Undibacterium parvum: one gene and its partners. The protein of the gene in region 2 binds, or shares a complex with, the protein of the main gene of each other region. Links are inferred from orthologs where the notes say so. Each region holds a gene or a part of one and is shown on either strand. Other genes may lie near its edges.

What was found.
Region 1: the proteins of EJN92_RS01435 (region 2) and dnaN are in contact, whole or in part, in a cryo-EM structure (PDB 8GIZ), measured with the Escherichia coli proteins. The link is inferred for Undibacterium parvum from one-to-one orthologs.
Region 3: the proteins of EJN92_RS01435 (region 2) and holA are in contact, whole or in part, in a cryo-EM structure (PDB 8GIZ), measured with the Escherichia coli proteins. The link is inferred for Undibacterium parvum from one-to-one orthologs.

Annotation. Positions count from the first base shown.
Region 1 is NZ_CP034464.1:2,385,490-2,393,267, reverse strand. The notes cover bases 2,581-5,446. They hold dnaN (DNA polymerase III subunit beta), read left to right. Parts: upstream 2,581-3,393; coding sequence 3,394-4,500; downstream 4,501-5,446. Other genes in these bases: gyrB (DNA topoisomerase (ATP-hydrolyzing) subunit B), read left to right, coding at 4,741-5,446; dnaA (chromosomal replication initiator protein DnaA), read left to right, coding at 2,581-3,261. Outside these bases: membrane protein insertase YidC, read right to left, coding at 1-479; membrane protein insertion efficiency factor YidD, read right to left, coding at 498-770; EJN92_RS10410 (ribonuclease P protein component), read right to left, coding at 767-1,171; rpmH (50S ribosomal protein L34), read right to left, coding at 1,232-1,366; more of dnaA, read left to right, coding at 1,846-2,580; more of gyrB, read left to right, coding at 5,447-7,248; EJN92_RS10385 (nucleotidyltransferase substrate binding protein), read left to right, coding at 7,449-7,778. UniProt on the Escherichia coli protein: Confers DNA tethering and processivity to DNA polymerases and other proteins. Acts as a clamp, forming a ring around DNA (a reaction catalyzed by the clamp-loading complex) which diffuses in an ATP-independent manner freely and bidirectionally along dsDNA.
Region 2 is NZ_CP034464.1:318,236-326,198, reverse strand. The notes cover bases 1,653-4,703. They hold EJN92_RS01435 (DNA polymerase III subunit gamma/tau), read left to right. Parts: upstream 1,653-2,050; coding sequence 2,051-4,357; downstream 4,358-4,703. Other genes in these bases: EJN92_RS01430 (YbaB/EbfC family nucleoid-associated protein), read left to right, coding at 4,405-4,703; EJN92_RS21730 (potassium channel family protein), read left to right, coding at 1,653-1,989. In the rest of the region: EJN92_RS01450 (EAL domain-containing protein), read left to right, coding at 1-49; alternative ribosome rescue aminoacyl-tRNA hydrolase ArfB, read left to right, coding at 433-870; more of EJN92_RS21730, read left to right, coding at 1,168-1,652; more of EJN92_RS01430, read left to right, coding at 4,704-4,731; recombination mediator RecR, read left to right, coding at 4,916-5,512; EJN92_RS01420 (CaiB/BaiF CoA transferase family protein), read left to right, coding at 5,567-6,817; EJN92_RS21520 (hypothetical protein), read left to right, coding at 6,836-7,003; EJN92_RS01415 (MarC family protein), read right to left, coding at 6,975-7,577. UniProt on the Escherichia coli protein: Part of the beta sliding clamp loading complex, which hydrolyzes ATP to load the beta clamp onto primed DNA to form the DNA replication pre-initiation complex.
Region 3 is NZ_CP034464.1:3,380,819-3,388,603, forward strand. The notes cover bases 2,848-5,720. They hold holA (DNA polymerase III subunit delta), read left to right. Parts: upstream 2,848-3,704; coding sequence 3,705-4,736; downstream 4,737-5,720. Other genes in these bases: leuS (leucine--tRNA ligase), read left to right, coding at 2,848-3,185; EJN92_RS14790 (LPS-assembly lipoprotein LptE), read left to right, coding at 3,185-3,700; EJN92_RS14800 (glutamate-5-semialdehyde dehydrogenase), read left to right, coding at 4,914-5,720. Also shown: EJN92_RS14780 (ExbD/TolR family protein), read left to right, coding at 1-430; more of leuS, read left to right, coding at 540-2,847; more of EJN92_RS14800, read left to right, coding at 5,721-6,191; EJN92_RS14805 (CopD family protein), read left to right, coding at 6,325-6,747; EJN92_RS14810 (2-hydroxychromene-2-carboxylate isomerase), read left to right, coding at 6,801-7,403; EJN92_RS14815 (THUMP domain-containing class I SAM-dependent RNA methyltransferase), read left to right, coding at 7,549-7,785. UniProt on the Escherichia coli protein: Part of the beta sliding clamp loading complex, which hydrolyzes ATP to load the beta clamp onto primed DNA to form the DNA replication pre-initiation complex.

The DNA of each region.
Region 1 (7,778 bases), 2.1 Mb from region 2 along the record:
TTACCATCGCCCAAGCTACGTACACCTGGTTTAGCGATAAAGCCGGATTTATGATTAGGGAAATTACCGCCTAACAAACCTGTCTGTGCCAAGTAAGTGCGTTTCGCATCTTGCGTGAACAGCACCACGTTTTTGCTGTGGTCATGGCTATCTTTGTGTTTAAGCAGCTCTAGGCGTTTTACTTCGCCGCCTATGGTATCGATATCCGCCTTGATCAAATCCGTGGTGATGGTAATGATTTCACTCTTAATAGCTGGCGTATCTGCGGCAACAGCAGTGCCACTGGCAGCCGTGGCGTCAGCTAAAGCCTTGGGTGCATTGGCAGTTGCGCTGGCCGATGCAGCCGTATTCTTGCTCTGTTGCGCAGTTGGTGTAGGGAAAAACATAGATTGCTTGCCGCTATGGCGCATCCAGTTGTCCCAGAGGATCAACAGCGACATCGAAAAAACAACCCACAGCACGGTACGTTTGATATCCATTTGTGTATTTGACGAAGATTAGGAGAGTTTAGAAGAATGACCCGCAACAGATGTGGGGGCAGATGTTTGTTTTTCAGCCTTGGGTGGAACATTATCCACGCCGCCGGGATGCCACGGATGGCATTTACACAGGCGCTTTCCTGCCATCAAACTACCTTGGCAAGCACCATATTCGCGGATGGCTTCTGCCGCATACTCGGAACAACTAGGATAAAAACGGCAGCGCTGCCCTAACATAGGGCTGATCATTAGTTTATATCCGCGTAGTAACAGTAGCAGCAAGGATTTCATGATGCGGGTTCGACCGGAATTTTTTGTGAAGCAAACAGACGCAGGATTTCCACCCTCAACTCACGTTTAAGTTGGGCGGTAGTGGCAGGACCTGCCTTGCTATTGACCGGTTTAGACAAACGCACTATGCAATCGACATTAATTAATGTCGATTGTCGAAACACTTCGCGTGTCACACGTTTGATTGCATTGCGCGTTGCTGCGCGCGGGGCAAATCGCTTTGCCGCAACCACACCCAAGCGGGCGTGCTCCAAGGCAGTCGGACGGGCATACAAAACGAAATGTGCCGTTCTTTGTACGGGGCGCAAACGAAAAACGGATGAAAACTCATCCGTTTTAACGATACGCCTAACGCGCGCAAAATCTCCGCTGGCGTTGGTCATGTCGATTGCATTGATCATCTCAATAATCTAGCTATCGCCACATTCAGCCTAAGCTGCTATGGCCATAGCCAGAACAGATCAAGCTGCCAGGCGTTTACGGCCCTTGGCGCGACGTGCATTCAGAACAGCGCGGCCGCCGCGGGTTGCCATACGTGCGCGGAAACCGTGAGTGCGCTTACGGCGAACTACGGAAGGTTGATAAGTACGTTTCATGTTGATCTCGCTATTTTAAGCAAATAATAAATCGGAATTACGGGTAATAGCGTGAAGCGCGTCGATAAAACTTACACTTAATTTACACTTTCTCACACTCTATTCACACCATTACTGCCCCAAAACCGCTGCTCATGACTGCTTCACCGGCTGTTTCATTAAAAACAACAAATGCCACATCCAATAAAATAGGGGTAGGGAACCCATAATTATTCACCACTTTGCTAGGTCATGTCAATCCATTTGACGCAAATTTAATCAGGCTTGCGCTTTTAATAATTAAGAAATTTCCCTCCAAGCTGTGGATAACTCTGGCTGGCAAGGGTAGAATAGCGGATTAGTGTGTCAGCTTTATTTTGTTCTTTTTGCAATTGTGCCGGATTGATACTTCTACGGTATTTAGCAACATACTGGCAAGTCCAAAAAGTAAGACGAACGAAGTTTTCTGTTCATACGCAAGCATTTTATAACGAGTATTCATGGATAATTTTTGGCAAGCCTGTTCTTCTCAACTAGAGCAGGAGCTCACGCCGCAACAATACAGCGCTTGGATCAAGCCTTTAGCCCCCGTTGATTACGAAAACGGTCGCTTGCGTATTGGCGCGCCGAATCGCTTTAAGTTAGATTGGGTAAAGACGCAATTCGCCAGCCGCATCACAGAATTAGCCGTGCAGTATTGGGACGATACGATAGAAGTGCAGTTTATTATCGACCCGCGCATTAATAAAAAACCTGTGCCTAGCGTACCGGCGTCTAGCAGCATGCCTAGTGCGGCCAATATCGCGCAGCAACACAGCCAGGATGGCGACCGGCCTAGCCACGCCGAAATGCCGCAATACCCGGAGCCAACGCCGCAGCCATCACCACGGCGCGAGCAAAGCCGTATCAACTCGGATTTGACCTTCGATAGCTTCGTCACTGGTAAGGCCAATCAACTGGCGCGTGCCGCTGCGATACAAGTAGCAAATAATCCTGGTGTCTCGTACAACCCGCTGTTCTTATATGGCGGCGTTGGTCTGGGTAAAACGCATTTGATCCACGCCATCGGCAACCAAATTTTGGTGGATAACCCGAACGCTAAAATTCGCTACATCCACGCCGAGCAGTACGTGCGCGACGTCGTTACGGCTTACCAGCGCAAGGGTTTTGATGAGTTCAAACGTTATTACCATTCGCTAGATTTATTGCTGATCGATGATATTCAATTCTTTGGTGGCAAAAGTCGCACCCAAGAAGAATTCTTCTACGCGTTTGAAGCCTTAATCGCCGCCAAGAAACAAATCATCATCACCAGTGATACCTATCCAAAAGAAATCACCGGCATGGATGACCGCTTGATCTCGCGTTTTGATTCTGGCCTGACGGTCGCCATCGAACCGCCAGAGCTCGAAATGCGGGTCGCCATTTTGCTCAAAAAAGCCACCAGCGAAGGCGTGCATTTTTCTGATGACGTGGCCTTCTTCGTGGCCAAGCATTTGCGCTCCAACGTACGCGAACTGGAAGGCGCTTTGCGCAAGATTTTGGCTTACTCGCGCTTCCACGGTAAAGAGATCACGATCGACGTCACCAAAGAAGCGCTGAAGGATTTATTGTCGGTACAAAACCGCCAGATCTCAGTTGAAAATATACAAAAAACTGTGGCAGATTTTTTCCACATCAAAGTGGCGGATATGTACTCCAAACGTCGTCCGGCGAATATCGCCAGACCGCGTCAGATCGCCATGTATCTGGCAAAAGAATTGACACAAAAAAGTTTGCCAGAGATCGGCGAATTATTTGGTGGGCGCGATCACACCACCGTCTTGCATGCGGTACGCAAGATCACAGCAGATCGCGGTAAAAGCCCGGAATGCAATCATGAGCTGCACGTTTTAGAGCAGACTCTGAAGGGCTAAGTTTGAGGTAAGCGCAAGCAGAGATCAGCCTGCTTGCCGCTAGCAATAAGCTCGGCAATATAAGCTCGGCAATACAAGTAATCAAGTAATGAACCATCCTTTATCAACCACAAATTAAGCGAGGATATACAAATGCAATTGGTAAAAACCCACCGAGATACTTTACTCCGACCTTTGCAAATCGTGAGTGGTATTGTCGAGCGTCGGCACACTTTGCCGATTCTGGCCAATATCCTCATACGCAAAGATGGTGAAAAGGTCTCCTTCCTGTCGACTGACATCGAAGTTCAGATCACCACGCATGCCGAAATCGGTTCGGGCGGCGAAGTCACGGCGACCACCGTTGCAGCCCGTAAATTGCTCGATATTTTGCGCGCCTTGCCGGATGATAATGACGTCTCCATCAAGCTAGAAAACAAGAAAATGACCGTGCAATCGGGCAAATCGCGTTTTTCTTTGCAAACCCTGGCGGCTGAAGAATTCCCTACAGTAGCGCAAGCCGAGACTTACAACGCCAGCGTCAGCCTGCCGCAAAAAGCCCTCAAGCACCTGTTTAACATGGTGCATTTCTCGATGGCGCAGCAAGACATCCGTTACTACCTCAATGGCTTATTATTAGTCGTCGATGGCAAGAACGTGATTGCGGTTGCCACCGACGGTCACCGTCTGGCGTATTGCCAGGTAGAAGTCGAGCAAGAGTTTGCGCGTCAAGAAGTCATCATCCCGCGCAAGACGATTATCGAATTGCAGCGCCTGCTAGAAGACAAAGACGAGCCGGTACAACTAGACATCGCCAACAATCAGGTCAAACTGACTTTTGCCGATATCGAGTTAATCTCTAAGCTGGTCGAAGGCAAGTTCCCTGACTTCAACCGCGTCATCCCTAAAGGCTACAAGAACAACTTCACGCTAGGTCGCGAACAACTGCTGCGCTCCTTGCAACGCGTTGCCATCATGACCAGTGATAAGTTTAAAGGCGTGCGTTGCGTGATCACCCCGGGTCTGATGCAAATCTTGTCTACCAATGCCGATCAGGAAGAAGCGGTCGAAGAGATTGAAATCGATTACGGAGGAGACAGCGTCGATATCGGTTTTAACGTCACCTACTTGCTCGATGTATTGAACAATCTCAAGGTCGATCAGATCAACATCGCCCTTGGCGATTCCAACTCATCGGCTTTGCTGACCATCCCAGAAAACACCGACTTCAAATACGTCGTGATGCCAATGCGGATCTAGTAGCAAAGAACAAGAACCCTCTCCCGCGTGCGGCGCAGTTTCCGCAAGTGGGCAGGGGTGAGGGCGGTCGATAAAACCGGGCATCCGAAAATTCCGCGAGCAGATTTCCACAAGAATTCCGTTTCGGATTTTTTAAATAATGCAGTCTATCAGCCACCCTCACCCCAACCCTTTCCCGCACGCGGGAGAGGGAGTAATAAACAACCTTGAACAAGTAACACATTAATTCAGAAGGTAGCCATGTCCGAGAACACCCAAGACAATACTCCAGCATCAGAATCCGCCACATCGGCAGGTTATGGCGCATCCTCCATCCAGATTCTGGAAGGCCTGGAAGCCGTGCGTAAGCGCCCCGGCATGTATATCGGTGATACGTCGGACGGCACCGGTCTGCATCATCTGGTATTTGAAGTGCTGGATAACTCCATCGATGAATCCTTAGCTGGCCACTGTACCGAGATCAACGTCACTATCCACAGCGACAACTCGATCTCGATTACCGATAACGGCCGCGGTATTCCTACCGGCATCAAGTTTGACGACAAGCACGAGCCTAAGCGTAGCGCGGCCGAGATCGTTATGACCGAGCTGCATGCCGGTGGTAAGTTCGATCAAAACTCCTACAAAGTATCGGGCGGTTTGCACGGCGTCGGTGTTTCTTGCGTGAATGGCTTGTCTAAATTACTCAAGCTCACCATCCGCCGCGACGGTAAAAAATACGCCATGGAATTCGTCCGTGGTGTACCGCAAAACCGCGAGATAGAAACCATCAACGGCGTGGTCTGCTCACCGATCAAAGTGATAGGCGACACCGAAAAGCGCGGTACCGAAGTGCATTTCTGGGCCGATGAAGAAATCTTCACACACGTAGAATTCCATTACGAAATCCTGGCCAAGCGTATCCGCGAATTGTCTTTCCTCAACAACGGCGTACGCATCAAACTCAGCGACCATCGCACTGGCAAAGAAGAAATGTTCGCGTTCGAAGGCGGCACCCGCGGCTTCGTTGAATACATCAACAAAACCAAGAGCGTCTTGCACCCGACGATTTTCCAGGCAACTGGCGAGCGCCTGTCCGACCAGGGCACCAACATCAGCGTCGACGTCTCGATGCAATGGAACGACGCCTACAACGAACAAGTTTTATGCTTCACGAATAACATCCCGCAACGCGACGGCGGTAGCCATCTCACCGGCCTGCGCGCAGCGATGACACGCGTCATCAACAAGTACATAGAAGAACACGACTACGCCAAAAAAGCCAAGGTAGAAGTCACCGGCGACGATATGCGCGAAGGTCTGACCTGCGTCTTGTCGGTTAAAGTACCAGAGCCAAAATTTAGCTCGCAAACCAAAGACAAGCTGGTATCAAGCGAGGTACGCGGCCCGGTAGAAGAGATCGTTGCCAAGACCCTGTCCGATTATTTGCAAGAACGCCCGAACGACGCCAAAATCATCTGCGGCAAAATCGTCGAAGCCTCGCGCGCCCGTGAAGCCGCCCGCAAAGCGCGCGAACTGACACGCCGCAAAGGCATCATGGACGGTTTAGGTTTATCTGCCAAACTGGCCGATTGCCAGGAAAAAGACCCGGCCCTGTGCGAACTGTATATCGTCGAGGGTGATTCTGCGGGTGGATCGGCTAAGCAAGGGCGTGACCGTAAGTTCCAGGCGATTCTGCCACTGCGCGGTAAAGTGCTGAACGTAGAAAAAGCCCGTTTCGAAAAAATGTTATCCAGCGAACAGATCACCACCCTGATCGCCACGCTCGGCACCTCGATCGGCCCGGACGAATTTAACGTCGAAAAACTGCGCTACCACCGCATCATCATCATGACCGATGCCGACGTCGATGGTGCCCACATCCGTACCCTGCTGCTGACCCTGTTCTACCGCCAGATGCCGCAACTGGTAGAGCGCGGCCACATCTACATCGCCCAACCGCCACTGTATAAAGTCAAGGCTGGCCGCGACGAGCGCTACCTTAAAGATGATGCCGAAGAAGCCAGCTACATGATGACCGTGGCCTTAACCGGTGCCGCCCTGACCCCAAGCACAGGCGCAGAGCCTATCACCGGCGAGCCGCTGGCAGAATTGGTACGCCAATACAATCTGGCCAACGCCGTCATGATGCGCCTCACCCGCGTGATCGACCGCGCTGCCCTCACCGCCATCATGACTGGCGTGACGCTGCAACTCGATACGGCAGAGAACGCCGCCATCTCGGCCCAGGCACTGACAGACACCATCAACGACACCGCGGTAAAAGCCATCGTACGCACCGATGACGTCACCGGCACCTTCAGCCTGCGCATAGAACGCATGTTCCACGGTAACGTCAAAGTGAGCAGCATCGACTACGACTTTAGCGAGAGCGCCGACTACCGCGTACTGGCCAACGCCGCCCTGACCTTTAAAGGCCTGTTAGGCGAAGGTGCCTTCATACGCCGTGGCGAAGGTGAGCGCGCCAAAGAAAGCGCCGTAGCCGACTTCCACCACGCCATGCTATGGCTGCGCGACGAAGCCGAACGCGGCGTCAGCAAGCAACGCTACAAAGGACTGGGCGAGATGAACCCAAGCCAACTGTGGGAAACCACGATGGACCCAACCGTCCGCCGCTTATTGAAGGTACAGATCGACGACGCGATCGCCGCCGATCAGATCTTCACCACGCTGATGGGCGATGATGTAGAACCGCGTAGAGCATTCATAGAATCGAATGCTTTGCGTGCTGGGAATATTGATACCTGATCCAAATCCAAATCACAAAAAGCCCTGCCACTTGGTCGGGCTTTTTTATTGGATGTAAAATTTAAAAACAGGCAGGCCCAGCGCGCATAGCCCATGCGGGTTTCCAGCCATGCTGGCCTGAAAGGCGCATGGGTATTGCGCGACAGGCCGGTACTGTTTTTAGATTGTTGACTTAAATGAAGAACACCAGCGGAGGCACTATGGCAATTCAACTCGATCTAAGCTCACTAGAAAACGCCTTGCAACGCCTGAGCGAAGCACTGCAAGCCTATGCACTAGATACCGGCAACTCGCTGTACCGCGACGCCAGCATCCAGCGTTTTGAATTCTGCTACGAGTTAAGCCACAAAATGCTTAAGCGCTATCTGGAGTTAGCCTCACCCAACCCGGTGGAAATCGACGAACTGGCCTTTCCCGATTTAATCAGAACCGGCAGCGAACAAGGTTTATTGCGCAGCGGCTGGGATAGATGGAAAGATTACCGTCATGCGCGCAGCATTACCAGTCATACCTACGACGAAGCAAAGGCT
Region 2 (7,963 bases):
TAAACCCTTGTCGGCCGCCGAGATGAGGCAGCGCTTGCTGAGAGCCTAAATGAGTCTGCGCAAGGACGAATTTAGATTTTAAATTGGCATAGGCTGAGGCGCATATTCCATGCGGCTTGCCAGCCTATCTGCCCGCAAACCCGCATGGGATATGCGCAAGCGGGCAGGTGCTTTAAATTTTTGCTAGTCATGGTGTCTATTTAGCTCGCTATACTAAGCCCTTCCCCCGCTCGCGGGAGAAGGGTTGGGATGAGGGTGGTTCAAATTGAGCACAATGTTTGATACTTCACAGTGCTAAGCGCATCAGTAATTTGAAAGCAAGTGTTGCTCAATCACCCTCACCCCGGCCCTCTCCCGCCAGCGGGCGAGGGAGTTCTCATCGTTGGCGGAACAGTTACCTGGCTTTTAATATAGAAAATAGAAATCAATAGTATGGAAAGTGCAGACACCAAATATTTTGAAATTAGCCCAGGCATTGCGATACACCTCAGTGAAATCGCTTTTAATGCGATACGGGCGCAGGGTCCAGGTGGGCAAAACGTGAATAAGGTCTCATGCGCGATTCATCTGCGTTTCGATATCGCCGCTTCTTCCTTGCCGCTGGAGTATCAACAGCGTTTGCTGGCTTGTTCGGACCAGCGTATTAGCAATGCCGGGGTGTTGGTGATCAAGGCTCAGAGTTCGCGCAGTCTGGAGAAAAACAAGGCCGAAGCTTTGCAGCGTCTGCGCGAGATTATCTTGCAAGCGAGCTTCGTCCCTGTGCTGCGTAAAGCCACTAAGCCGACCCGCGGTTCGCAGTTGCGCCGACTAGAAAGCAAGCTCAAACGTGGCGTCCACAAGGCCATGCGTGGACGAGTCAATGAGCACTAATGCAATCGCACATACGCCCCAGTCTTGTAGTATCCGACTGGAGCTATTGAAGTACGGCCATAGTCTTTAGACCCAGCGACAGCAATTTTTCCTAAGCCCTAATTGAGTAGTTTTGCCTAGAGTTGGAGAGAATATTTAGCGCTGGCTGCGTCATAAATTGATGCATATCAATAGCTAATTGGCTTGATTGTGGATCATGAACGAAACTTAAGCTAACTTAACTTAACTTAACTTAACTTAACACAAGGCAGTTGGCTAAATTACCGGCTATCCAATTCGCAAACGGCAAGGATGATGATGAAAAAAAAGCCCTATGCCCAGTCGCTCAGTGCTGGCGGCATTTACCCTAAGACCCAGCAATTTTTTGCCTGGCTGACGCGCCCCGTCCTGTTGCTTGCGCTGCTGCTGAGTATACCGGCTTTCTATTTACTGCTTGATGGTGAAAAAGACGCTAGCCGTTTGGCCGGGCATGTGTTGTATGCCAGTGCTGCCGTCTTGATCTTGCTAGACACGGTGTGGCAGTGGTTGCAGCATAGGAAGCAGCAGCGCCGCAGCGGTAAGCTGATGCTCGATGTCGCGATTATTCTCGGCTGCGCCCTGAGCGCCTTGCCCTCGCATTTTCAGTGGGGAATTATGGAGTGGATGCTGCGACTAGCTTTGTGCACGCTGATCCTGGTGCGCATTGCTACCCTGGTGTTGCGCCACATGAAACCGAGTTATTTGATTAAGCTGATCTTGCTGGCGCTGCTGATGTTGACTAGTGCCGGGGCTGGCTTCTACTGGTTGGAACCAACTGTCCTTAATTACGCCGACGGTGTCTGGTTAGCTTTCTCTACGGTGGCAACCGTAGGCTATGGCGACTTTGTGCCATCCACGCCAGCCTCAAAAATATTTGCCGTTTTTATTGTCTTGCTGGGCTACGCCATGTTCTCCATCGTGACGGCGAATATTGCCGCGCTGTTTGTCGGTGAAGAGGAAGCCAAGTTTGAGCGTGAATTGCATGGCGATATCCGCGCCCTCCATCAGGAAGTTGCCGCACTGAGGCGCGAACTGCGCGCCCAGGAAGCTCAGATTAAGACCGCAATGCAGACCAAATCCTCAATGGGCGATGACGCTTGAGCACGCATCTCAATTTATCGGGGTGTGTATTTTTGCGCGACAGATAAGGTAAAATTGCGGGATGTCATATCAAGTCCTCGCCCGCAAATACCGTCCCAAGAGCTTTGAAACGCTCGTGGGGCAAGAGCACGTGGTTCGTGCCTTATCCCACGCTCTGGAGCAGCAGCGGCTGCATCACGCCTATCTGTTCACAGGAACACGCGGGGTCGGCAAGACCACGCTGTCGCGCATTCTGGCCAAGGCTTTCAATTGCGAAACCGGCATTACGGCCCACCCTTGCGGTGTGTGCGGCGCCTGTACTGCGATTGATGCCGGGCGCTTCGTCGATTACATAGAGATGGATGCGGCCTCGAATCGCGGTGTCGATGAGATGGCGTCCTTGTTGGAACAAGCGATCTACGCCCCCTCGAATGCACGCTTTAAAGTGTATATGATCGATGAGGTTCATATGCTGACCAACCATGCCTTCAACTCGATGTTGAAGACACTGGAAGAGCCGCCCGAGCATGTGAAATTTATTCTGGCCACCACCGATCCGCAGAAAATCCCGGTCACGGTCTTGTCGCGCTGTTTGCAATTTAATCTCAAGCAGATGCCGCCCGGCCACATCGTTAGCCATCTGGATAATATCCTCGGTCAAGAACACATAGAATTTGAAGTGCCCGCCTTGCGTCTGCTGGCGCAGGGCGCGCATGGCTCTATGCGCGATGCCTTGTCGCTGACCGATCAGGCGATCGCCTACGCGGCCGGCAAGGTCACGCTGGACGCAGTGCAAAGCATGCTGGGCTCACTCGATCAATCGTATTTGCTACGCTTGCTCGATGCCCTGGCGCTGCAAGACGGCAAAGGCTTATTAGCGGTCGCCGACGAAATGGCGGCGCGCAGTCTGTCGTATAAGGCTGCCTTGCAAGATTTGGGTACTTTGCTGCACCAGATCGCGATTGCACAAATGGTGCCAGCGGCGATAGCCGAAGATCTGCCCGAACGTGCCGAGCTGATGCGTCTGGCGCAGCTGTTCGGTAAGGAAGAAATTCAACTGTATTATCAAATTGCGGTGCATGGTCGTAACGAGTTGGGCTTGGCGCCGGATGAATACGCCGGCTTTAGCATGAGCTTGCTGCGTATGCTGGCTTTCCGTCCGGCTGACGGCGCTGGCGATCAAGTGCAATCTGGCAGTGCACCGATGGCGCGTGCTCCGGCCGCCCGGGTTGCCAGTGCGCCGTTGGCGGTGACTCCGGTCAATTCGGTGCGTAGCAGTAGCGCTTTGCCATTGGCTTCGCCTGCGGTACCTGCAACTCCTGCATTTACAGCTCCAATTGCTCCGCACAATGCCGTCAGCGTGATGCCCTTGCCAGTCGCGGTATCAGCGCCAACCTCTACACCCGCATCCACGCCCGCATCCACGCCCGCATCTACAACAGCTCCGGCTGTTGCCGCCGTAGATGCGTCAGTCAAGCCCGCGCTTAGTCCTGCCATGGCAGCATTGGCTGCTGCCCGCGCCGGCAGTAATAAAGCCTTGGGCGGCAGTTCTGGCACACGTGCAGCGGCAGCAGTTGTTGAGCCGGTAGTGCCACCTGTGCTTGCCGTGGCTCCAGTGCCGGCCGCTATTGTGCCGCCAGCCGCCGTAGTCGCCGCACCTGCGGTCGCAGCTATGCCGGTAGTTGCGGCTATCGCTACGCCAGTCGCAGCAGTCTCAGCAGTCCAGGAAATCCAGTTTGAGCCAGCCGGTATGGATGATATGCCTCCGCCTTGGGATGACGATGTGATGTTTTCGTCCTCTCCAGCACCGGCTGCCAGACCATCCGCAAATCCTTCCATCGTGGCGCTGGTTGCGGTTCGTGCCCCTACGCCAGTTCCGGCTAGCACGTCTGTTGCAGCACGCGTAGATACTCCGGTGGTAGCTGTGGTTGTGAATGTGGCTGAGACCGAAGTCCCGCCTGCGATGACTGCCAGAGCGTTGATCGTGGTTCCAGTCACTGAATTGAACTGGGATGGCCATTGGCCGAATTTGGCAGCATCCTTACCGGTGCGCGCCGTTGCTCAGCAACTGGCGCAACAAAGTGAGTTGATTAAGTGCGAGATGAATGGCAATGCCGCGGTATTTCATTTGCGCGTGCCTTTGCCAACCTTATTGTCGTCGGGTAGCGTAGATAAACTAATCGCCGCCTTGTCTGAGCGTTTTGGGCGTGATGTGCGCATAGAGACGCAAATCGGTGCGGTAGAGCAAACCGCCAATGCGCAAGCGGTGGCGGAGCGCGCCGCACGTCAGGTGCAAGCAGAAAAATCGATACGCAGCGATACCTTCGTGCAGACTTTAATGAGAGAATTCGGCGCAACTATTGCCAGCGGCAGCGTTCGACCTATTTAAATTAAATCAGTTAAGTTAGTTAGTTAAATTAGTTTCAGGAGAAAATTATGATGAAGAACCAACTCGCAGGCTTGATGAAGCAAGCGCAAGCAATGCAAGACAATATGAAAAAAGCCCAGGACCAATTGGCTCTGGTTGAAGTTGAAGGACAATCCGGTGCTGGTCTGGTGAAGGTCGTCATGACGTGCAAAAATAACGTCAAACGCGTCACCATCGATCCATCCCTGTTTGGTGACGACAAAGATATGCTGGAAGACTTGGTGGCAGCGGCCTTCAATGATGCGGTACGCAAGGCAGAAGCCACCAGCGCCGAGAAAATGTCGGGACTGACTGCCGGCATGCCTATGCCTCCAGGCTTTAAAATGCCGTTTTAATTCATCTTGGGACTTACGTAAAAACGCCTTGACGTCGTTGTACTCGCCTCACAGTACTAAGGTACTCAAGTAAGTCTTCGGCGGTACGCCTGGCCGGAACAAGTTTGCGTCAGTCCTATATTTTTTGCTGCATGTGGTGCGCTTTCTGTCGATGCACCACAATATCTTTTTTTAAGATCTCCTCGTGAAATCCCTCAGCAGTCTTGAATTACTCAGCGAAGCCTTGCGTCGCTTGCCCGGAGTCGGGCCAAAATCTGCACAGCGTATGGCTTACCATTTGCTGCAGCATGATCGCGAAGGGGCCGCTATGATAGGGCGCGCCATGAACAATGCGGTAGAGAAGATCAAGAACTGCATTTCCTGTAATACCTTCACCGAAAATCAGCAATGCGAGACTTGCCTCGATACTGAGCGCGATGCGAGCAAACTGTGCGTGGTAGAGACGCCTACCGATCAATTGATGATAGAGCAGACCTTGACGTATAAGGGCCTGTACTTTGTTCTGATGGGACGTTTATCACCACTCGATGGGGTAGGGCCTAAAGATATCCATCTGGATAGACTGATTACCCGCGCCACCGATGGCGTGGTGAAAGAAGTCGTGTTGGCGACCAATTTTACCAATGAAGGCGAAGCCACCGCCCACTACATAGGTGAAACTTTAAAAGCGCGCGGCCTGGGCGTAACACGCTTAGCGCGCGGTGTGCCAGTCGGCGGTGAGTTGGAGTATGTCGATGCCGGTACGATCGCACGCGCCATGCTCGATAGGCGCGCAACTTAAATTTTCCAGGCTGCTTCTTTTACCATCTCTAACATCATTAGGAATGCGATTCTGATGACAAATCTGACTGCAAAAAACGCTGGACCCCTAGCCGGGATCAAGGTGCTGGAATTAGGTACCCTGATTGCCGGGCCGTTTTGCTCACGCATGCTGGGCGAATTTGGTGCTGAGGTGATCAAGGTCGAGTCGCCCGATGGCGGTGATCCGCTACGTCAATGGCGGGTCTTGAAAGACGGCACCTCCTTGTGGTGGAGCGTGCAGGCAAGAAATAAAAAATGCATCACTCTGAATATGAAGTCGCCCCAAGGGCAAGCGATCGCGCGCCAACTGGCGCTGGACGCTGACATCATCATCGAGAATTATCGTCCTGGCGTGCTGGAAAAATGGCAGCTAGGCTATGACGATCTGAAGGCGATTAATCCGGCTGCGATCATGGTGCGCTTGTCAGGCTATGGCCAGACTGGGCCTATGAAAGATATGCCTGGCTTTGGTGCGATTGCCGAATCCATGGGCGGCTTGCGTTATGTCTCCGGTCATCCGGATCGGCCGCCGGTGCGCGTCGGTATTTCTATCGGTGATTCGGTGGCTGCCATGCACGGCGTGATCGGTGCCATGATGGCCTTGCGCCACAGAGATGTGACAGGCGGGCGCTGGAATGGCAAGCCTAGCGCAGAGTGTGTTGCCGGGCAGGGCCAGATGGTCGACGTGGCTCTGTACGAGTCGGTGTTTAATTTAATGGAATCCCTGGTGCCTGAGTTTGATCACGCTGGCGTGGTGCGTGAGCGTACTGGTGGTGCTTTACCTGGCATCGTGCCCTCGAATACCTATACCACCGGCGACGGCGAGAATATTGTCATTGCCGGCAATGGTGATGCGATTTTTCACCGATTGATGCTGGCGATAGGGCGTGCGGATATGGCGAATGATCAACAGCTAGCACGGAATGACGGGCGGGTGCCACGCACTGCCGAGATCGATGCCGCAATTCAGACATGGTGTTCGACCCAGAACATCGATACTGCATTGCAAATACTCGCGCTGGCGGATGTGCCGGTCGGTAAAATTTACTCGGTGCGCGACATGATGGATGATCCGCAATTCGTCGCGCGTGACATGTTTGAACAGCATGCCTTTGCCGATGGCACGCCGGTGAAGTTGCCAGCGATTAGCCCCAAGTTGTCGCTCACGCCAGGGCAAACCCTGTGGTTGGGGCCAAAGCTGGGACAGCATAATGCCGAGGTCTTGCAGAGTCTGGGGTATAGTCAGGCCGAGATAGCGCAAATGCAGCTAGAAAAAATCATTTAATTCAATGGGAAGATCTTCATGAACAAGCAATTTTTCAAGCAGTTTGCCATCGCATTGATACTGTTTTTGCTGGGCTATTTTACTTTTAACAGTAAGTTGTTTGCCGCTGAGATGCCTATACAAAGTACATCTCAGCTTACTGTCCTTAGTGCCGCCTTTAGCCCAAGGTTTTCAGATAATCTCTGATACCGGCCAGTAGCATTTCGACTGACATGGCAGTCAGTATCAAACCCATCAAACGTTCAAACGCCGTCATAGCGCGGATACCCAGCACGCGCTGCAGGCGTTCGGCACTCAATAAGACGATTAGCCAGACCACAGCTACTGCGGTCAGTGCCGCTACGTGTATCACTACGTCCATTCGGCTATCGGATGAAAATAGCAATACTGTGGCCAGTGCCGAAGGACCGGCCAGTAAAGGGATGGCCAGCGGCACGATGAAGGGCTCATGGTCGCCTTCGGCATCGCCAAAAATCCCGCCTTCTTGAGGGAAAACCATACGCAAGGCGATCAGAAATAGGATGACGCCACCACCTATGCGCAGCGAGACTTCGGATAATTGCAGCGCCACCAAAAAGTGTTTGCCGAAAAACATAAACAACAATAACAAAGCAAATGCGATCGCGCATTCACGCACTACCACGCGCCAGCGTCGCTCAGGTGCAACGTTCTTGAGCGCGCTGACAAAGATAGGCACACTACCAAATGGGTCGGTGACCAGGATCAATAGGATGAAGGATTGGAAAAAATTTTGAGTCATTTTGTTCTTTTTAGAGTGAAAGATTTATCTGTCGCCAGGCTAGTAATGCGGGGGAGTTTGCCTTGCGCTGCCTATGCTTAAATCAGAATGAGCGGTCTGGAAAATTCAAATTTTTAACAAGACACTAGCCGCTTGCGCAATCCCCATGCGGGTTTCCAGCCTATCGGCTCTGTCAGGCGCATGGGGATTGCGTCTCCAGAGGGGCACTGTTTAAAAACAAAAATGTTTGAAATGTGACGTCGATGCAGCGTAGATGGCAGCTCAGATTGCAGCAATAAAGAGCCTGCGTAGGCCAGATTGTCCTACTGCAGGCACTAAGCTGTCAATCTTCGATGCCGATTTACTATGCTTTCGGTAGACTCAAAATCATGATTTAGTAGGGACTG
Region 3 (7,785 bases), 3.1 Mb from region 2 along the record:
CTCTGAGCGCAGCCCTTTACCGAGTATGTCTGAGATTAACGTGACACCCATGGTAGATGTGATGCTGGTGTTGCTAGTGATCTTTATTCTCGCAGCCCCCTTGCTAATGCATTCCATACCAGTAGATTTGCCTAAGGTGCAGGCAAAGGCAACTGGGCAAGCGGCGGATTCGACCACGCTTTCCATCGATGACAAGGGCAATTTGCATTGGAATGCAGAAGTGATAAAAATGTCCGAACTTGATGCGAAATTGTCTGCCTTATCTAAGCGTATGCCGCAAGCTCAATTACTCCTGCGCGCCGATCAAACTACCCAATACGCTCTCATTGCACAAGTGATGGCTGCGGCACAGACGCAAGGAATAAGTAAAATCGGTTTCATCACAGAGAGCAATATTAGTCCCAATTCTGCCAAATCCTTCCTAAAATAGAGTAAGCCTGCCATCCGCTCATTTTTAAATACGGGCACTAAGCAGTTATAATTCAGGGTTAATTGGAATTTCCGCGCAATTTATCTGTCATCGCCACTATTGAGTCCTCATGCAAGAAAAATATACCCCATCTGAAGTCGAGCAATCAGCACAGACGCATTGGAAGAAAATCGATGCTTACACAACGGTAGAGAACGATACGCGTTTTCCCAAAGGTAAGTACTACGCTTGCTCTATGCTGCCTTACCCTTCAGGTAAATTGCACATGGGCCATGTGCGTAATTACACGATTAATGACATGCTGGCGCGCCAGTTACGGATGCAAGGCTATAACGTCTTGATGCCTATGGGCTGGGACGCCTTTGGTTTGCCTGCCGAAAACGCAGCAATTGCGTATAAAAAATCTCCGGCGGCGTGGACTTACGAAAATATAGCAGACATGAAGTCGCAAATGCAGCCCTTAGGCCTGGCATTTGACTGGACCCGTGAAGTGGCAACCTGTGATCCTGATTATTATCGTTGGAATCAATGGCTGTTCCTGAAGATGCTGGAAAAAGGCATTGCGTATAAAAAAACCCAGGTCGTCAATTGGGATCCGGTTGATCACACTGTGTTGGCGAACGAGCAGGTGATCGATGGTCGCGGCTGGCGCTCCGGTGCTTTAGTTGAGAAACGCGAGATTCCTGGCTATTACTTCGGCATTACCCAATATGCCGATGAATTGCTTGATAGCATAGACGATCTGGATGGCTGGCCCGATCAAGTGCGCACCATGCAGCGTAACTGGATAGGTAAGAGCGAAGGGGTACGCTTTGCTTTCCCGCATCAGATTACAGATGCTTCCGGCACGCTGCTGCAAGACGGCAAGATGTATGTGTTCACAACGCGCCCAGACACCATTATGGGCGTGACTTTTTGCGCAGTGGCAGCTGAGCATCCGATTGCGACAGTCGCTGCACAAAATAATCCAGCGTTGGCGGCTTTCATCGAAGTCTGCAAAGCCGGCGGCACTACCGAAGCAGAGATGGCAACCAAGGAAAAGGAAGGCATGCCTACCGGCTTGTTCGTCATTCATCCGCTCACTGGTGAGCAGGTCGAGGTGTGGGTCGGCAATTACGTCTTGATGACATATGGCGATGGCGCAGTAATGGGTGTGCCGGCGCATGATGAGCGCGATTTTGCGTTTGCTAAAAAATATCAGATCGCCATCAAACAAGTGGTCGCAGTTGAAGGCGAAGCTTTCACTACAGATGCCTGGGCTGATTCCTATGGCGACAAACAGCGCGGTGTTACGGTTAATTCTGGTAAATATGATGGTCTCGCATACAAAGCTGCAGTCGATGCGGTGGCCGCCGATCTGGCAGAAAAGCAAATCGGTGAAAAGAAAACTACCTGGCGTCTGCGTGACTGGGGTATTTCCCGCCAGCGTTACTGGGGCACGCCTATCCCTATTATTCATTGTGAATCTTGCGGTGATGTGCCAGTGCCTTACGCTGACTTGCCGGTCGTTTTGCCGACCGAATGTATTCCTGATGGATCTGGTAATCCATTAAAAACCCATGCAGCATTTTTGAATGTGCCATGTCCAAAATGTGGCAAACCAGCGCAACGCGAAACCGACACCATGGATACGTTTGTCGATTCCAGCTGGTATTTTATGCGCTATACCTGCCCGGACGCGGTGACTATGGTCGATGAACGCAACGACTATTGGATGGGTGATGCCGGTATGGATCAGTACATCGGTGGCGTTGAGCATGCGGTCTTGCATTTGTTGTATGCGCGTTTCTGGACTAAGGCTATGCGCGACATGGGTCTGGTGAAAATCTCCGAGCCGTTCAAGAACTTATTCACGCAAGGGATGCTGCTGAACGAATCTTATTATCGTGAAGAAGCTAGCGGCAAGAAGATCTGGTTCTACCCGAATGAAATCGAAGTGCAGTACGACGAGAAAAGTCGTCCGGTTGCCGCCATCCTGAAAAGCGATGGTCAGCCTGTGCAAATGGGCGGCATAGAGAAGATGTCGAAGTCCAAGAACAATGTAGTCGAACCGAAGGATATTATCGAGCAATTCGGCGCTGATACGGCACGTTTGTTTACCATGTTTGCCGGCCCTCCGGATCAAAGTGCAGCTTGGAATAATAGTGGGGTAGAAGGTGCTGCGCGTTACCTGCGTCGCCTGTGGGCAACTGCTTTGAAATTGTCGGCAACGGTTGCCAGCGGTGCTGGCGCTAGTATCGCGCCCGATACCTATGCCGCGGACGTCAAGAGCCTGCGCCGCGAAGTGCATCTGACTTTAAAACAGATCGATGCCGATTACGAGCGTTTGCAATACAATACGGTCGTTTCCGGCGCGATGAAGTTACTCAACGCAATAGAGGCCTTCAAGCCTGAAGGTGAAGGGCATGCGGCAGTGCTGCGTGAGTCCTTCAGTATCCTGTTGCGTGCACTGTATCCGGTGTGTCCGCATATCACGCATGCGCTCTGGGTCGAGCTAGCTCTGGCGGCAGAATTTGGCGAAATCATTGATGCGCCATGGCCGCAAGTCGATGAGGCGGCTTTGGTTCAGAATGAAATAGAGCTGATGATACAAGTCAATGGCAAGTTGCGCGGTAGCGTCAAGGTCGCCAAAGATGCAGACAAGGGGACGATAGAGGCAGCTGCGCTGGCGGTTGAAAGCGTACAGAAATTCCTCGATGGTCCACCGAAAAAGGTGATCATCGTGCCAGGCAAACTAGTCAATATCGTCGCCTGATGAAAAGCCTGACTTCTCCTATGCGCAAATGGCTGAGTGCGCTCAGCATCATCGTCATGATGCTGAGCGTGTCCGCTTGCGGCTTCGCCTTGCGCGGCGCCGTGGTGTTCCCCTTCACTAGTATTTTTGTGGATATGCCGCTCAGCTCACCGCTAGGCGCGGAATTGAAAAGAAATATTCGTTCCAGTGGCCAGACCACGATAGCGGCAGACGCCAAAAGTGCCGATGTGGCGCTGCAAGTGCTGGCCGAAACTCGGGAAAAAGCCATACTTTCCTACAATAGTCAGGGACGCGCGCGCGAATATAAGCTGATCTATAATTTTCGCTTTCGAGTGGTCGATACCTCTGGCAAGGAAGTCTTAGTGCCGACCGTGATCAGTTTAAAACGTACTATTAGTTTTAATGAATCCCAGGTGTTGGCGAAAGAATCCGAAGAGGCTTTATTGTATCGCGACATGCAGAGTGACTTGGTGCAGCAAATTATGCGCCGGCTCGCCGTGCTGAAAATGGAATAACAGCATGCAATTGCGCTTTGATGCGGTTGACGCTCATCTCTCTAAAGGTCTGTCTGCCTTGTATGTTATCACCAGTGATGAGCATTTGCTGGCCTTGGAAACTGCCGATAAAATTCGAAAGGTTGCCAAGACTCAGGGATTTTTTGAGCGAGACATCTTAAGCGTAGAGCGTAGTTTTAAATGGGGGGCCTTGCTGGCGGCGAATCAGTCGCAATCGCTGTTTGGCGATAAAAAATTGATAGACTTGCGCATTCCTACTGGCAAACCAGGTAAAGATGGTGGCGCCGCGATACAGGAATATATCTCCAAACTTTCTCCCGATAATCTGACTCTGATCACCCTGCCTAAGCTCGATTGGGCCACCCAAAAGGCGGCGTGGGTGACCAGTTTGCAGCAAGCTGCCGTGTATATCGACATCCCTCTGGTGGAGCGGGCGCAATTGCCAGGCTGGATCTCGCAGCGCCTGTCAGCCCAAGGGCAGAGTGCCGATAGGCAAAGCCTCGATTTCATCGCCGATAGAGTCGAGGGTAATCTGCTTGCCGCGCATCAGGAAATCCAAAAACTAGGTCTGTTGCAGGCACCGGGTAAGCTCAGTTTCGAAGTGATCCACGATGCCGTGCTCAATGTGGCGCGCTACGATGTGTTTAAACTTAATGAGGCAATGCTGATCGGTGATGTGGCACGTCTGGTGCGCATGCTGGAAGGCTTGAAGGGCGAGGGCGAGGCGCTGCCGCTGGTGCTATGGGCAGTGGCTGAAGAGCTGCGTACCTTACTTAAACTGAAGGCCGGAATGGCACAGGGGCGACCTTTAGGTGTGATGCTGAAAGAATTCAGGATCTGGGGCCCACGCGAAAAATTGATGGAGCCCGCTTTACGGCGCGTTAGCCTGGCCAGCTTGCAGGCTGCACTGCAAGAGGCGGCGCAAGTCGATAAAATGGTCAAGGGTTTGCGCGCCAAGGCCTTCGCTGGCGATGCCTGGGATGCCTTACTGCAATTGGGTCTGCGGGTAGCGCGCAGCGCTCCGGGATCTGCCTGAAGCTAGCTCCGCTCGCCCCTTCTATTTTGAGAAAATAGGGGAGTATAGGCAAAAACAGCATGGGTTGCCGGCATCCTGATTGCGCGATTAAAATATACAGGGTGGAGTATATTGATGGCGCAAGGATCTATCTGGCATCCCCTGTTAGACCAGACACAAATAAGATTGAAAGCCGAGATGGATATCAAGATAGACATTAAGCACTACATGAACGAGCTAGGCATGCGCGCCCGCAAGGCCTCTAGTGCCATGGCGAAAGCCGACAGCGCCACCAAAAATCTAGCGCTGCAACTGATCGCCGCGGCGATACGGCGCGAAGCGCCCGCCTTGCGCGCCGCCAATGAGCTTGATCTGGCAGCCGCCAAAGCGGGCGGTATGGATGCTGCCATGCTTGACCGACTCACTTTGTCCGAGCAGGGCATCGCCAAAATGGCCGAAGGTCTGGAGCAAATCGTTAGTCTGGCCGATCCCATCGGTGAGATTTCGAATATGAAGTATCGGCCTAGTGGCATACAGGTCGGCCAGATGCGGGTACCGCTGGGCGTGATCGGCATTATTTACGAAGCCCGTCCAAACGTCACGGTGGATGCCGCCGGTCTGTGTATCAAGAGCGGCAATGCAACGATACTGCGCGGTGGTTCCGAGGCGATGCACTGCAACCAGGCGCTGGCAACGCTGGTCAAAGAAGGCTTGGCTGGCGCTGGTTTGCCAGCCGATGCGGTGCAAGTCGTCGCTACTACTGATAGAGCGGCCGTCGGTGAGTTAATCACTATGTCGCAGTATGTTGACGTGATCGTGCCGCGTGGCGGCAAAGGTCTGATCGAGCGCCTGATGCGCGAAGCCACGGTACCTATGATCAAGCATCTCGATGGCATTTGCCATGTGTATATCGACGGTAAAGCCGATCTGCAAAAAGCGATCGCGATTGCCTTTAATGCTAAATGTCACCGCTATGGCACCTGCAATACCATGGAAACTTTGTTAGTGGCGCACAGCATCGCGCCGCTAGTGTTACCCGCCTTGGCCGAACTGTACGCTGGCAAGCAAGTGGAGTTGCGTTGCGATGTCGCTGCAGCGCAGATCTTGGCTGGATATCCGTATCTGGCCAGCGCCACCGAAGCTGACTGGAGCACCGAATATCTGGCGCCTATCCTGGCGGTTAAGGTGGTGGCAGATATGGATGAGGCGATTACGCATATCAATACCTATTCGTCTAAGCATACCGAGTCTATCGTTACCGAGGATTACAGCCTGGCGATGCGCTTCTTGCGTGAGGTTGATTCTGCCTCTGTGATGGTGAATGCTTCGACCCGCTTTGCCGATGGCTTTGAATATGGCCTGGGTGCCGAAATCGGAATTTCCAACGACAAGCTACATGCGCGCGGACCGGTCGGACTGGAAGGTTTGACATCATTAAAATACGTGGTGTTTGGCCACGGTGAAGTGCGTGAGTAAGCACGTGAATAAGTGCCATGCAAACGATGTGCTGCCTTGCAAGCCCACACCCTTACGCAGGCACGGGGCATGCCCCGTGTAGTCCCCACTTCACCATGGTGAAGTACGCGAATAATTAATTAGGAAAAAACTCATGCTCTGGATCAAAGCTCTACACATCGTCTTTATCGCCTCCTGGTTCGCTGGCTTATTTTATCTGCCCAGAATTTTTGTCAACCTGGCGCAGGAAGTTGAAGCCAATGCCTCCGAACGCTTGCTGCTGATGGCGCGCAAACTGTATCGCTTTATGACGATCTTGGCGGTTCCAGCACTGGGCCTGGGTATCTGGCTGTGGATGGGCTATGGCATAGGGCGCGGCCCCGGCAATGGCTGGATGCACGCCAAGTTAGCCATCGTCTTGCTGCTGATAGGCTATCACCACGCCTGCGGCAGTATCCTGAAAAAATTTGAAGGGCAACGCAACACCCGCAGCCATGTCTGGTATCGCTATTTTAATGAAGTGCCGGTGGTCTTGATGTTGATTGCGGTGATCTTGGTGGTGGTAAAACCATTTTAAAGAAATTAACCAAGGATTTTTGTCTTTTTAGCTAACAGCAACTGGAGTTGAGCATGAGTAAAGTCTGTGAATACTATTTTGCACCGCAATCACCTTGGGCTTATTTGGGGCATCAACGCTTCCTTGATCTGGCTAAACAGCAGGGCGTCAAGATAGAGATCAAGCCTTTCGATTTAGGGAAAGTATTTGCCATTTCGGGTGGCTTGCCTTTGGCTAAACGAGCACCCCAGCGTCAGGCCTATCGCCTGACAGAAATGCAGCGCTGGAGCGAATATTTGGCGTTACCCATGCATGTGCAGCCGACTTTTTTCCCTGTGGCTGCTGATCCTGCGGCTCTAATGATTATCGCTGCACAATTGGCGCATGGTACTGAGGCGGCGCTTAATCTGAGTGGCGCCATCATGCGTGCGGTGTGGGCTGAACAAAAAAATATCGCCGATGCGGATACTCTGGCTGGCTTGGCTTTTGATTGCGAACTGGATGGCAAGCAATTGCTGAAATCTTCTGAGACCGCCAGCGTACAAGCCGATTACGACAGATTCACTAATGAGGCAATCGCCGCCAATGTGTTTGGTGTACCCTGGTTCGTGTACCAGGGTGAAAGTTTCTGGGGTCAGGATAGACTAGATTTTTTAGAACGGGCTTTTCAGAAGTAAGCGGCCACCAACATGCTGGTAGGATCAGTATAATCATTGAGCAATAAGTTGAGCAATAAGTTGAGTAATAAGCAGTTTCGTCACACCCTGACAGGCACGGTGCCTGCAGGTTTAATTTGAATCACAACGGATAAAAGGTTCACCCATGAAAACACGTTATTCCTATTTTTGCCCTTGCCCACGCGGCCTGGAAGCGGCATTGGCCGAAGAGCTCAATGAAATCGGCCAGATCAACAAGACCCTGCACGTGCATACGCAAGTGCCGGGCGGTGTGCATTGTTCCGGCGAGTTATCTGACGCCTATCGCATTAATCTGTATTCCCGTATCGCCTCGCGTTGTCTGCTGCGCATGGCGCATTCAGGCTACATCAACGAGAATGAT